2 regions of the Ureibacillus sp. GCM10028918 genome follow, and region 2 is predicted to be linked to the other one. Evidence: riboswitches for the same ligand, from Rfam matches in the RefSeq annotation. Region 2 holds a riboswitch; the other holds the start of a gene.
The links. A riboswitch is a leader RNA that binds a small molecule or an ion and turns the genes downstream of it on or off. The one in region 2 is predicted to bind preQ1.

Region 1 (7,475 bases), on a different contig from region 2:
GTGCAGTACCTGCCATCGGATCTTGGAACACGCGACCGATGTACTGAGAACGTTTAAATTCCGGTAATTTTGTTACCTCTTTCCCCTCAATGGTTACGGCACCAAAGTCAGGTGTTAAGGCACCAGAAATCATATTCATCATTGTCGATTTTCCAGCACCATTGCTTCCGATTATAGTCACAAAATCACCGGGTGCTAAATGTAGATTAATATTATCTAATGCGATTTTTTCATCAGGAGTACCTTCATTAAAAATTTTGTTGATGCCCTCTAATTTAAGCAAGGTGATTCCCTCCCTGCATCAATTCTCTTTGCTGATCTAGCCGCTCAATCCGCCTTTTTTCTTTTCGTTTTTTCTCGCGGCGCTTATCTACCATTTGTGGAATGACTAATGCCAAAATAACGATTATCGCGGTAATTAACTTCATATCTGAAGTATCTAACCAGTCGATACGTAATGCAACCGCGTAAATGATTCGGTAAATAATGGCCCCCGCAACGACTGCTAGTGTCGTACGGAAAATCGTCTTCGTTCCAAAGATGGCCTCCCCGATAATTACCGATGCAAGACCGATTACAATCATCCCAATTCCCATATTTGCATCGGCAAATTTTGAGTATTGTGCGATTAAAGCTCCAGAAAATGCAACCAAGGCATTTGAAAGACCCAGCCCTAATACAATTAAGCCATCCGTGTTTGCTGAGAAACTTCGAATCATTCGCTTGTTATCACCTGTTGCACGAATCGCCAGCCCCACTTCCGTTTTTAAGAACCAATCTGCAATAAACTTGATGATGAGTGTAATGATTAACACTACTAAAATGGTACCCCAAGTAGATGGAGCGGTTTGAATGCCTAACGTATTCTTAATAAAATTTGTTAGAGCTGCATCAACCCCTAAATTACTCCAAAAACTTTGAAACTGTGAAAAAATTGTATCAGCATTCATCAGTGGAATATTTGGTTTCACAATTGCATTTTCTGCAGATAATCCCATAATGCGAAGATTGATAGAATACAACGCAATCATCATTAAAATCCCTGAAAGTAATGGATTTATCTTTCCTTTTGTGTGTAATAGACCTGTCATACATCCTGCAATAAATCCAGCAACAATTGCCATTAATGTAGCTAGTATCGGGTGGTAGCCCAGTGCAATCATCATTGCTGCAGTAGCTGCCCCGGTTACAAAGCTTCCATCAACCGTTAAATCCGGAAAATCTAACACTCGGAATGTTAGATACACTCCGAGTGCCATAATTGCATAGATGATTCCTTGCTCAACTGAACCGAACATCGCTGTAAACATATTGAATCATCTCCTAACCAACTTCTAGTTTATTCGTATACTTCTGCGTTCCAGGATTCACTGATTTCAAGACCTAATGTATCAGCAGCACCTTTATTAATAAGTAATTTTAGGTTTGCAGGATATGCAGATGGAATTTCAGAAGGAGTAGCTTCTCCATTTAAAATTTTCACTGCCATTTCACCAGCTTCGTAGCCGATATCATAATATTCAAACCCGTAAGCACCTAATCCGCCACGTTCAACTGAATCCAGCTCCCCTACCATTAAAGGCAGCTGGTTAGCGCTTGCTACTTCAATTACTGATTCCAGCGCCGATACAACCGTGTTATCCGTGATGATATAAAGTGAATCTACTTTACCAATCAATGATTCTGTGGCTTGTTTTACTTCTGCTGATGTAGAAACAGATGCTTCCACTAACTCAAGACCAGCTTCTTCCAATAAACCTTTAACTTGTTCAATCTGAGCAACAGAGTTTTGCTCACCGGTGTTATATACTGTCCCTACTTTTTTCGCGCCCAATTCATCCTTTAAAAATGCTACAGTATTTGCAATTGTATCTGGGTGCAAATCAACAGTACCAGTAACATTTCCACCTGGTGCTTCCATAGAGTCAATTAGCTCTGCACCTACTGCATCTGTAACTGATGTGAATAAAATTGGAATATCTGATGTTGCCCCTTTAACTGCTTGTGCTGATGGAGTTGAATTAGCAAAAATTAAATCAACACCTTCATTCACTAAGTTTTGGGCAATAGTTGTGTTCATACTTTGATCGTTTTGAGCATTTTCTTCAACAAATTCTACATCTAAACCAGCCTCTTCCAGTGCCGCTTTAAACCCTTCAGTTGCCGCATCTAATGATGGATGCTCCACGATTTGCGTAATTCCTACTTTAAATGATTTTGCTTCTTCTGTTGTCCCAGTACTAGTATCTTCTGTAGAGTCCGTAGATGTTTCACTACCACCACAAGCAGCTAATAAAAGTACCAGTCCAAATAGTAAGAATGAAAGCTTTTTCGTACTATTTCGCATGTTTTTTCCCCCTAATTTTCATCTCTCTAATACACGACTTATATTGAATAGGTATTCTAATCTATTTTACTATTCAAAAAATTCGAGTTTGTCGATTATATTACATTGAACCTATTTAATAGTCAATAACATTTAGAATGTTCTGATATTAACAACTCCAGAATATCTCTTCCAATAAAATAATTTGTTGATTTAAATCGCTAAAGTACTCATTTTATCATCAAAATTAACTATATTAATAAAATATAAAATCTGTGACAATTTTTCGACACTTATCGTATCGTGTAATATTTACTCTTTTACACTACAGCTATTTTTAATAATAATTTGACATACACAATAAATTATAATAATATAATTCTCTGTGCTCTTTTCACGTGGTTCGAGAACCTCCCACGCAAAAAAACTAAGGAGAAATGAAAATGAAGATAAAATTTTTGGCAACGACAGGGATTATTGCAGCTCTTTACATCGCTGTTACCATGTTAGTTGCACCATTTGGATTTACGGAAATTCAATTCCGTGTATCTGAGATGTTTAATCATCTAGTAGCGTTTAACCCTCGCTATATGATAGGAATTGTTATTGGTGTATTTATTTCCAATCTTTTCTCTCCACTAGGCGTTTACGATTTAGTGTTTGGGGTTGGCCACTCAATTATTACACTTGCAATCTTTATTTTAATTTGTAAGTTTGTAAAAAATACATTACTGCGTTTGATCATCAACACGTTCTTATTCACTTGTACGATGTTCATTATCGCATTTGAACTAAACCTGGCCCTGGAACTGCCATTCTTATGGACATGGGTTACTTGTGCTATCGGTGAATTCGTCGTATTAGCAATTGGTGTGCCGATCATGCATCTACTAAATAAACGATTAAACTTCAAAGATTTAATTTAATACTTAAACCGAGAACAAGGTACCTATTTTAGGAACATTTCCTATTATAATGGGGTATTTTTGAATTCTCGGTTTTTTTATTTCTTAAAACAGTAGCAAATGGATTTGTCAGAAAACATTGACAAAAAGAAAGATTACCTCTACAATTCTACTTAACTAATTGTTCGGATACGGTAGCAGGCTGTGGGAGCACAGCCACCGTTTGAGCAAAGCAGAGTTTAGATGAGAATAGCAGAGACTAAATTGATGAATAAGAAGAGTAGCGGTTTTTGATCGTTTTAGAGAGCTAGTGGTTGGTGTAAACTAGTGCGAACAAGATCGTGAATGGGCCTTATGAGAGCAGCTAGCATTTGTTAGTTGACGTATTTCCTACGTTACAAGGAAGTGTTTTCACTTTTAGGAGGTTACTTCTTCAACGTGAAAACACGCCAAGGTGGAAGTATGCAAGTACTTCAACAGAGGTGGCAACGCGGTATCTATCGTCCTCTACAAAAGGAATTTCCTTTTGTAGAGGGTTTTTTTATTGTCTAATCTAACCTGCTAATTCCAATTTTAGGAGGATGAAAACCAATGACAATCCACTCTTTCACAATCAAGGTAAAGGAAAATGCTAATTTATCCTACGAAGAAATGCTTGGAGCCGCTGAATTAATTTTCAATGAGGATACACCGAAGGAAGCCATAGCCGAGCTTTTAATCGCCCTAAGCAATAAAGGTGAAACGACAGAAGAAATTGCCGCTCTTGCAACGGTCATGAAATCCTATGCACTTCCATTAAACCTATCAGATGGCAGCTATCTTGATAATTGCGGGACGGGGGGCGACGGTTTACAAAGCTTCAATATCAGTACTACGTCTGCTTTTGTGTTAGCTGCCAATGGCGTTTCGGTCGTCAAGCATGGTAACCGTAAAATCTCGAGTGCTTCGGGAAGTTCGGATGTTTTACAAGCTTTAGGAATTCATACCGATTTCACAATCGAGGATTCAGTTGATTTATTAAATAAAACAGGCATTACTTTCCTGCATGCTCCAAACGTACACCCGAAATTAAAACGCATTGGTGAAGTTCGTCGTTCCATTGGAAAACCAACTATTTTTAATATGGTGGGCCCGTTAACTAATCCAGCTAATTTAACAACACAACTTGTCGGGATTAACCGTCCTGAATTTGTTCGCAATTATGCAGAAGTGCTTCGTATTTTGGGTCGCAAACGAGCAGTTGTTGTTTCCGGAACCCAAGGAATGGATGAAGCTTCACTTGATCAGGATAATACGTTTACCCTGCTCGAAAACGATGAAATTAAATCTTTCTCTGTTGATATTAAAGCACTAGGTTTAACCCCTGCCCCTGTCTCTGCATTACGCGGCGGTGTACCTGAGGAGAACGCCATTATTTTAAGAGATTTACTGAATGGTAAACAAAGTGCCTATTATGATGCGGTTTTACTAAACTCCGGGCTTGCTTTGTTTGCTAATGGCAAGGTGACCTCCGTTGTAGACGGTGTTGAATTAGCACGTGACAGTATTTTATCCGGAAGAGCTTTAGCAAAGTTAGAGGCTGTAGTGGATTATAGTCAAAACATTTTAAAGGAGCGTGCAGTACGATGACCATCTTACAAACGATATTGGATTATAAAGCCACACTCATTCCTTCTCTTCTTGCAAACGAACCAACATTTGAGGTGGAGCGAAAGTCCCGGCTTTCCTTATATGACACACTCCGAAAAGCCGATACACTTCAAGTGATCTCGGAAATGAAACGTGCCTCCCCTTCAAAGGGACTTATCAATGAAGGGGCAAACCCTATAGAACAAGCGAGGAAATATGAGCAGGCAGGTGCAGCATGCATCTCGGTTTTAACTGAAGATAAATTTTTCAAAGGATCCTTTCAGGACTTAGCTGACATTGCAAATAGCGTGGATATTGCGATTTTGAATAAGGATTTTATCGTTCATGAAGTACAAATCGACTACGCCAAGGCTGCCGGTGCTTCAGTGATTTTATTAATTGTTGCCGCGTTAACGGATGAAAAGTTAAAAGCTTTTTATACGTATGCCAGTGTATTAGGACTTGATGTTTTAGTTGAAGTTCACAACGAAGAAGAATTGGACCGTGCCTTAGCCATCCACCCTAAAATCATCGGTGTGAACAATCGTAATTTAAAAACCTTTGACTTAGACCTTGTTCAAACTGAAAAATTAGCGGATATTATATTGGCTCACGAAGATATCGTCTTTATCAGTGAAAGTGGAATTTGGGATGCTGCGGATGCAGATAGAGTAGCAAAAGCAGGTGCCCGTGGTGTTTTAGTTGGCGAATCTTTAATGGTAAGCGGAAATGTAAAGCAAGCTCTATCGGCACTGCAAGTACCCCTTCCCTCCCTTGTAAAGGACGTGAAGTAAAGATGGTGAAGGTAAAAATTTGTGGGCTTAAGGAAGAGGAACACGTTCAAGCTGCCATTGATGCTGGAGCGACTTGGATTGGATTTATGTTCGCTCCAAGTAAACGTCGAGTTTCTGTTGAACGTGCAAGAGATCTTGCCAAGCTAGTTCCCTCTCACGTAAAAAAGGTAGGCGTTTTCGTGAATCCAACAGCGCAAGAAGTGCAGGAGGCTGTTGAGACTGTCGGGTTAGATTTCGTTCAGTATCATGGAACCGAGAACCCTACTTTTATCACCCATTTAGGCTACCCATCCATTAAGGCTGTTTCTATTCGGGGTTATGAAGATGTGGAAAAAGCCAGCGACTATGATGTGGATTATTACCTATTCGATGCACCGGGCACAGACTATGCTGGTGGAAGTGGCCATGTATTTGATTGGTCATTACTGGACCAACTCTCTATTCCAAGGAATCGCGTAATTTTAGCCGGCGGACTTAATAGAGAAAATGTCACTCGTGCAATCAGCCAAGTGGAGCCATTTGGAGTAGATGTTTCAAGTGGTGTTGAAAAGAATGGCGTAAAGGATAGTGACTTAATAAAACAATTTATAGAAGCAGCAACTAGCGCAAGCATTCAACAACAAGTGTAATGAAATAAACAATGATATTACGACCCGCTTTTAAAGTAGTCGATAAGGAGTGAAATAGGATGACAATGGAAGCTAAAGGACGTTTCGGTCGTTTCGGTGGACAATTTGTTCCCGAGACATTAATGACCGCTCTTCAAGAACTAGACGAAGCCTATGATAAAGTGAAAAATGATGACACTTTTCAGGGAGAACTTCGCTATTACTTAAAAAACTATGTTGGTCGGGAAACCCCACTTTATTATGCAGAACGTCTAACACAAGAATGTGGTGGAGCAAAGATCTATTTAAAACGCGAAGACCTTAACCATACAGGTGCCCATAAAATTAATAACGCCCTCGGGCAGGCACTACTTGCAAAACGGATGGGCAAGAAAAAAATTGTTGCGGAGACTGGTGCTGGGCAACACGGTGTTGCTACTGCGACAGCCTGCGCCCTTCTGAACCTAGAATGTATCGTTTATATGGGGGCCGAGGATGTTAAACGCCAAGCATTAAATGTTTTCCGCATGGAGCTTCTTGGTACAAAAGTGGTGGCGGTTGATAAAGGTTCGGCAACATTGAAGGACGCCGTTAATGAAGCATTACGTCACTGGGTAACCAATATTGAGGATACGCACTACATTTTAGGCTCGGCAATGGGACCACACCCATTTCCTACAATTGTTCGAGATTTCCAGCGTGTTATTGGTGATGAAACACGTGCTCAAATTCTAGAAGTGGAAAACCGTCTACCAGATGCTGTAGTGGCTTGCATCGGTGGGGGCAGTAACTCAATCGGTATGTTTTATCCATTTGTTGAAGACAAGGACGTAGCATTATACGGTGTAGAAGCTGCGGGTAAAGGCATTGAGACTGGCAAACATGCCGCAGCTATTTATGGCGGTCAAACTGGCGTACTGCATGGTGCCTTTATGTATCTTTTACAGGATGAAAATGGCTTTGTTCAAGAAGCCCATTCGATTTCAGCTGGTCTTGATTATCCAGGCGTAGGACCGGAACATTGCCATCTTCATGACATTGGCCGCGCAACATACGGTAACGTGACAGATGAAGAAGCACTTGAAGGCCTGAAATTATTATGCCGTACTGAAGGCATTCTTCCTGCTCTAGAAAGTGCCCATGCTGTTTACTTTGCTTCACAGCTAGCAAAAACAATGTCTCCAGATGACATTTTAGTTATTTGTTTATCCGG
Region 2 (7,475 bases):
AAAAGCCACATAATCAATTGATAAATCATCATTCATTGGTGTTACTGGAAAACCTAAAATACCTCTTGGAATCTCTCTTGTTTGCATATTATTAACCTTCTTTCGTTATATTTTATTTTTAAATACCCCTTTGTAATATTGTTAGACAATTATTAATTGAATGGGGCTATGTCGAATAAAGCTACGTCATTATGCTCTACCTTTATACTCCACTAATGCATTTAATAAAGCTTTCATATAACCGATAGAGTATGCAAAGCCTAAACTAGAATGTTTCCACCCTATATTCGAAAATGCCCACTTGTCATCTAAATCAGGTGTGTCACCTGCAAAAGTAAGAACATGATCCGGATTAATACATCCTTGGTACCCAACTTTGTCAAGTTCAAGCAAAATTTTAAACATGTTGAGATCCCCATCATCTAGCATCGCTTCTTCAAAAGCACCTGCTGTTGGGAGGCTGCCACGAACATTTCGGAAGTGAACTAAGAAGATACGATTCTTTCTTCCAAAATGATTGATTTCGTCCATAACAAGGGAAGATCCTCCTGCTTCAGCTCTAGTTCCAATACAATACACAAAACCAACATTTTTTTGAGGGAAGTCATCGATAATACGGTGAAGACCTATCCCTCCAAAAGGAGAATCCGGGTGTGGTGTATCTGAAGGATGCATCGCAACATTTACGTTGTTATCTAGTGCCACGTCAACAATTTCTCGATACGCACGTTGGAAATTACCCCACCAACGCGTAAGCTCCTCACTTGTAGGGGTAGGATCCTTTTTGCTTAGTAATCCCACACTTTCCCCTCTACCAATCAAGCCTCCACGTTGTATAGACTTATAGCTTTGCGAACGACCGTAGAACACATCACCTTCGAATCGTTGTCGTACAATTCCAATTCCTGCCTCTCCAAAAGTTTTAACGGCTTTGATAGAATTTTCAAGTTGTTTTTCACTACCTGGCTGTTCTTCCATAAATGCCTGTGTAATATTGGGAAGCGTTACACGATTCACTTCTAATCCCCAGCTGCGCAAACGCTTTTTCAACTTCAAAAGTTCGTCTAAATCAGGAAACCCCTGTTCTTTAACTCCTTTAAAAGAATGTCCAATACCAAAGTCTACACAATCAATCCCTAATTGCACCATCTGCTGTAAATCTAAATCAGAAAGATCAGTTGTATTGACAGTTACTGAAATTTTCACATTTGTCACCTCTCCTTTTCTGATACTTTTCAAATTATCCATAATGGTCATATAGAACTTGAAATTTCTATGAAGTATGCTAAGTACTTAAGTACACCAATTTACTTATTAGTGTATTTTTCGTAATACCGCTATATAGGTGCCAATCAAAAACCTTTCGTGAAAGCGATTTCAACAATGATGACAGCAACTACCTCAATACTTAACATGAATAAAAAGGGTTTCGTATGAAACATCTCATCCTCTTCATCTTTATAGAATTTTCTGATAAATTAATTGTAAGACAATAATACAATACAAGTCAATACGTTTCTTTTGATAATTTTTTATATTTTTGTAGAATTGCCACAATTTTTATTTAGGTTTCAAGAATCTTTGGTTCAATTTCAAAAATATTTACATCTTTAACATGAATACTGCCTAAACTCAATATGTGAGGTATATACACAAACATCCCAAAGTTAATACCTTTTTTAAAATAGAACAACCTCCCTTCATGGCAGAAAGGAGGTTGGTTATTTCTATTTAACTTTTACCCTGTAATCATATCTTTCTCTTTTATTCCATGAATTTGATTTAAGATCAAAGCACCAAACGTTTGAATAATCGTTTTTACGATTACTTGACCTATAATGGCAGCCGGCACTGCTTCCCATGGTAAAAACCCTGCTCCAAGTGGACTTAAACCGATAATAACGAAAATTACAGAATCCAACAGTCCTCCAACAATTCCACTATAGAATACTCGCCAAGCCATTGGGAGTTTTAAACGTGTATAAATTTCTGTATCAGCCGTTTCAGCAACTAAAAATGAAATTGCCGATGCTGCAACAATCATTAATGTGTCACCTAAAGAATAGGAAACTACTGCTGATAAAAATAATGCTGTAAAGATAAATAGATAGGTTCTTCCTCGACCATATTTATTTTGCACAAGATCTCGGAAAATGAAAGTAGCTCCAACAAAAAGAGTTCCCATTGGAACGATGAACATACCAAATTCTAATGGTGCAAATCGCGCTGTGACTACATTGGCAATCACAATTGATAATAAATAAAATACTATTCTCATGTGTCTCTCCTTAAATCATCTTAAAATATTTGTAGATTCATAACTATACGCCTCTTTTATTTCCCCAAACAAGCGTATGTAGTTGTGGCAAAACTTTAACATTCCTTAATTCATCATCTGCAACTACCTTGTCAATTAATGTTTCGTATTTCTCCAGTAAATGACTGATCAATTGCTTATTATTACCCTGTGCAATATCGTCATTACCTACTTGAAGGTAAAAAGGAATTGTAGGGTACCTGAGATGAATTTTCTTTGCATAATCATAATCTTCTTCATTAAAGACAACTATTTTTAGTGAAATATGCTGATTGCTGTCTCGAGTTTCAAGTTTTTCTACCATTTCAGAAAGGATTGAATAATTCGTTTCCATTCCTGAACTCGGAGGCTTTGGCGAGATTGTTAATTCATCTATCTTATATAGCCAATCTTGCCATTTGCTCCCCTGTGTCTCCACTGCGATTTTTATGTCATTTGCATTTAAAATCGAAATGAGTGATTCTAGATTTCGAAGAAGTACAGGATTTCCACCTGAAATCGTCACAAATGAAAAACCATCGCCTCCAAGACGCTTCAACTCAGCCCATATCTCTTCAGCTGTCATTTGAGCAATTAAATGCTTTCCACTACCGTCCCATGTAAATGCAGAATCGCACCATGAACAGGAGTAGTCACAACCAGCAGTCCTCACAAACATCGTCTTCTGCCCAACTACCATTCCTTCACCCTGTATAGTCGGTCCAAAAATTTCAATAACGGGAATTTTACTCAAGATTCATCCACTCCCGTCTAACTTCTGCATAGCTTGTGGGCGTTTCATATAATCGAACAAATTCTACTCTCAAATCGTTTGCTTCCTGTAGCTGAAGCAATGCTTGCGAAAGTTTTTCATAAATCCAAACTACAATATTTTCTGCAGTTGTATTCATTGAAGGCAGTGTTTCATTCAAATAACGATGGTCTAAATCTATCTCAATTTTTTGTTTCCATATTTCTTTTATATCGCTGAAATCTATTACTAAGCCACGTTCATCTGTATAGCCACTTATCCCTAATATTGCGCGATACGTATGGCCATGCAGGTTTTTACATTTACCTTCATAGTTATGTAAGTGATGTGCTGCATCAAAGGTAAATTCTTTGCTGACGAGAACACGCTTAGAATGATATTTTAATTCATTTCTCTTTATATCCTCGTCAATTCTTTGGAGCTTGTCGACAATTCGAAATTCATCCAAGTCTTAACACTCCTTTTTAAAGCTTAAATATTCATCAAGCCCTTTTTGACGCAATTTACAAGCCGGACATTCCCCACATCCGCCTGCAATCACACCGTTATAGCAAGTCAACGTTTTTTCACGAACAAATTCAAGAGCGCCTAATTTGTCTGCCAGCTCCCAAGTTTGTGCTTTGTTCAACCACATTAGCGGTGTCTCGATTACAAAGGAATCGTCCATCGATAGATTTAGCGTTACATTTAAGGATTTTATAAAAATGTCGCGACAGTCAGGATATCCACTGAAGTCTGTCTCGCATACTCCGGTAACGATGTGTTTTGCTCCCACTTGACTTGCTAATACACCTGCAAATGAAAGAAACAGCAAATTTCGGCCGGGAACAAATGTAGATGGCAGTTCTCCATCATTTCCATCTGCTACTTCAATATCATTTCTTGTTAATGCATTTGGTGCAAGTTGATTTAGAAGCGACATATCCAATATATGATGCTTCACATCTAATTCCTTAGCAATCTCTTTTGCACATTCAATTTCAAGACTATGCCGTTGACCATAATCAAAAGTCACTGCTTCTACCTCTGAAAAACGTTTCTTTGCCCAGAACAGACAAGTCGTGCTGTCCTGACCGCCGCTAAACACAACCAATGCTTTTTCTCGCTTCATGTATAAAACTCCCTTAATTGAAAAAACAGCACTCTAAGAGAAATGCTGTTTCTTCTTAGTTTTTTAAAGAGGGTAGCTAAAACCTCTTCCTTCCTATAAGAAGGATTATTCAATTATCGATTATCGATTTTTTCTGGATTTAGATCATGATTCATTAAACGGTAATTCGCCATTTCTTCATACTTTGTTCCAGGTTTTCCATAATTGCACCATGGGTCAATAGAGATTCCACCACGTGGCGTAAATTTCCCCCATACTTCAATATATCTTGGATCTAATAGTTTAATTAAATCATTCATAATGATGTTGACGCAGTCTTCATGGAAATCTCCATGGTTTCTGAAACTAAACAAATAAAGTTTCAGAGATTTGCTTTCTACAATTTTCTTATCCGGAATATATGAAATATACATTGTCGCAAAATCAGGCTGACCTGTAATCGGACAAAGACTAGTAAATTCTGGACAGTTAAACTTAACAAAATAATCACGGTTCGAATGAAGACTATCTACTGCCTCCAAAACTTCCGGTGCATAATCAGTTGCATATTGAGTATTTTGGTTTCCTAGTAGTGTTAAATCATTTAAGCCTTCTGTATTTTTTCGGCCAGACATAAAAAAAACCTCCTTGAAAATGTATCCCAACATTAATCAAGAGAGGCTTTAGCACACGCAATATAAAAAATAAGAAACAAATAAAAAAGCCACGTCCTTTTATGGACATGGCATAGTGTCATGTTTCCATAGTTTTTTATAGAGGGTATCAGCTATGAACCTCTCCCGATTCGTTCGGGCAATTAATTCTTCATCATATTAAAGAAAATTCTGGAGGAAGTCAATACATTTTTTCCATATTTCCTAGTTTAGAACAATTCCAGCATTCCTTTTTGTTTTACTCTCGTTGGAATCACTTATCATGGACTAGTCTCACCATTTTACGGCTTCTAATTCCAGTTGAAAATCAAACTCCACATTTACTGTATGACCATTCTTTCCAAAGCCGTGAAAATAGATTATACTTGACTGACTAACGTATGCCTTAGGAGGAATTTCTATGACAGAGAATAATCAAAATGAATCACCGAAGAAGAAAAGTTTGCAAGAGCTGGTAAAGCAGCAGCTTGAGAACAAAAAGAACAACGCCAATAATGGCAAGGGTAAAATAAAAGCTGACCTATCAAGCCAAAAAATGAAAAGCCAACAAACAAAGAAAGCTAGCAATACCCGCAGAAAAATGGGTGTTTAATGAACGGCCAAAATCGTAAAGATATACTACCTGGCATCACTGTAGATATCGTCTTAAAAAAAGATCAAAGAACCGGTACACTTACCAGGGGAATTGTAAAAGACATTCTGACCAAATCGCCGAATCATCCTCATGGAATTAAAGTTCGGCTTACGGATGGGCAGATTGGTCGAGTTCAGCAAATTCATTCGAAATAAAAACATGAAATAGCATTCAAGTAGTTTATTCTACTACTTGGATGCTTTACTTACTTTGAGAGGAATTATATGTATTAAACCGTTAGTTTACATAATAAAATTATTGTTACCTTAACATCTAACATATTTTCGTTTAAAACCAAGTGCCCCTCGATCAAGATCCTTTTGAATATTTGCGGATATATCCACAATGCTGCCTTTTTTGTTGTCTCGTTTTATCTCAACTGTTCCAATTGATTTTGCGATTTCAACCGCTTTTTCATGGACAGGTACAAATGAAATTGCAGCTGTATAGACAAAATTACACATCGAAGATTTTGTACGTTCAGGAGAGTTATGAATTGTTTTTTCAATTTGATCTAACATATCTGAGACTTTGCTGGGATCAAATTCATAATCTGGGCGATTCCCAAATAGCCAGCAGTAACAGCTCCAGCCTGCCGACATCCGAAGTTCTTCCCCACTTTCAATCCATTTATCTGATACCTTTTGTGCAATATCAGTTTCAGCCAATGTTACAGCAACTACATAATCTGACAGCATATAAAAATAGGCTCCATCTATCCAACGCTCAAAATCTGCTTCGGTCATAATCGTTGGATCGGCAATCATACCAGCAAAATACATCGCATCATAGTTCCCCGAGGCGTATAACTGTTCAGCTAAATCCTGATTATTTTTGTTTTTCTTTCCAAGAGGTTTCATTGCACCTGTTGCCACACCAAATACTGGTTCGTGTGCTCCATTGCTTATGTAAGTCTTTTTCGTTCTTTCTTTACCAAGGGCTTCCAGTTCCTCCATAACCGTTTCGAAATCCAATCTCTGCACTTCCTCTCTATTTGTTAGACACTAATATTTTTACACTTTAGTTAACCGCTCGGAAATTATTAAAGAAATTGCAATTTACTTGAAGTACTTGATTATAAATATCGAGCTTTAACCTCGTATAATCGTAGAAATCTGCCAAGTAACTCCGAATTTATCTTTTACTTGACCATAAGATGGGCTCCAGGAAGTTTCTTGAATAGGCATGATTTCTTCGCCACCTTCAAGTAGTTTTCCATAAACCTCTTTTGATTTTCTTATATCATTAAAGAGGATTGCAATTTCAACTTGTGAACTAGTATGGAACTGTTGGCCCGGTAATGTATCCGATAACATCAGAAAAGTATTATTAATTCTTAATTGTGCATGGAGTACACGATCTTTTGCTTCTTCGGAGAGAGGAAAATCAGGATTTTCAGGTAATTCTTCGTAAGTTTGAACTCCTAAATTTTCTGCTTCTAAAGCATTCTCATAAAATTTTAAAGCTTCTTTTCCGTTACCATTCGTTCTGATATAAGCATGTACACCTAAAATCATAAAATTCACCACTTTTCCATCTAATAAAACATTAATTTGAAATATTTCTGCACCTTACATTTAGATTATCATAAGTATCTCGCCATCTTCACTTTTTTTATTTTGTTAAAAAAAACGTATAAAAACTTCATGCCGAGCTATACTATTAAAGATTTCACTTCGACTCCAATGATTAGGAGGGTTAACCCGATGGATGGGATTCATTGTTATCATTGAAGAACATTTAACTGAAAAGCGAAAGCACGGTTTTCTTAAGGTAAATCTTAGGATTCTATGCGAAAGCGAGGCAGTGTGTCGTGGATAACATTATGTAAGTGTAATCAAAACCCGGAATTTATTCCGGGTTTTAATTTTTTTTTTTTGGGAGTTTTAGAACGACTATCATGAAAAATTATGCTTCTTCAGACTTATGCACGGCATCTCAGCATTAAGATTGCTCCTTATTATGCTTCAGCGAGAAGCACAGGGACAATTTCTTACTTCCCACAAATT

Region 1: another riboswitch for preQ1. It lies ahead of ACFQU5_RS07835 (QueT transporter family protein); the one in region 2 lies ahead of queF (preQ(1) synthase).

The regions. Positions count from the first base shown of each region.
Region 1 is NZ_JBHTFK010000005.1:988,081-995,555, forward strand. It holds gene ACFQU5_RS07820 (ABC transporter ATP-binding protein) at 1-283, opposite strand, end outside; gene ACFQU5_RS07825 (ABC transporter permease) at 276-1,310, opposite strand; gene ACFQU5_RS07830 (ABC transporter substrate-binding protein) at 1,340-2,347, opposite strand; PreQ1 riboswitch class I at 2,719-2,763, shown strand; gene ACFQU5_RS07835 (QueT transporter family protein) at 2,770-3,252, shown strand; T-box leader at 3,490-3,742, shown strand; gene trpD (anthranilate phosphoribosyltransferase) at 3,823-4,860, shown strand; gene trpC (indole-3-glycerol phosphate synthase TrpC) at 4,857-5,654, shown strand; gene ACFQU5_RS07850 (phosphoribosylanthranilate isomerase) at 5,657-6,283, shown strand; gene trpB (tryptophan synthase subunit beta) at 6,349-7,475, shown strand, end outside.
Region 2 is NZ_JBHTFK010000002.1:637,906-645,380, reverse strand. It holds gene kdgD (5-dehydro-4-deoxyglucarate dehydratase) at 1-87, opposite strand, end outside; gene ACFQU5_RS03255 (mannonate dehydratase) at 190-1,206, opposite strand; gene ACFQU5_RS03250 (VUT family protein) at 1,739-2,278, opposite strand; gene queE (7-carboxy-7-deazaguanine synthase QueE) at 2,322-3,050, opposite strand; gene queD (6-carboxytetrahydropterin synthase QueD) at 3,043-3,516, opposite strand; gene queC (7-cyano-7-deazaguanine synthase QueC) at 3,520-4,179, opposite strand; gene queF (preQ(1) synthase) at 4,293-4,793, opposite strand; PreQ1 riboswitch class I at 4,916-4,962, opposite strand; gene ACFQU5_RS03225 (hypothetical protein) at 5,233-5,424, shown strand; gene ACFQU5_RS03220 (YwbE family protein) at 5,424-5,621, shown strand; gene ACFQU5_RS03215 (DNA alkylation repair protein) at 5,733-6,440, opposite strand; gene ACFQU5_RS03210 (VOC family protein) at 6,558-6,983, opposite strand.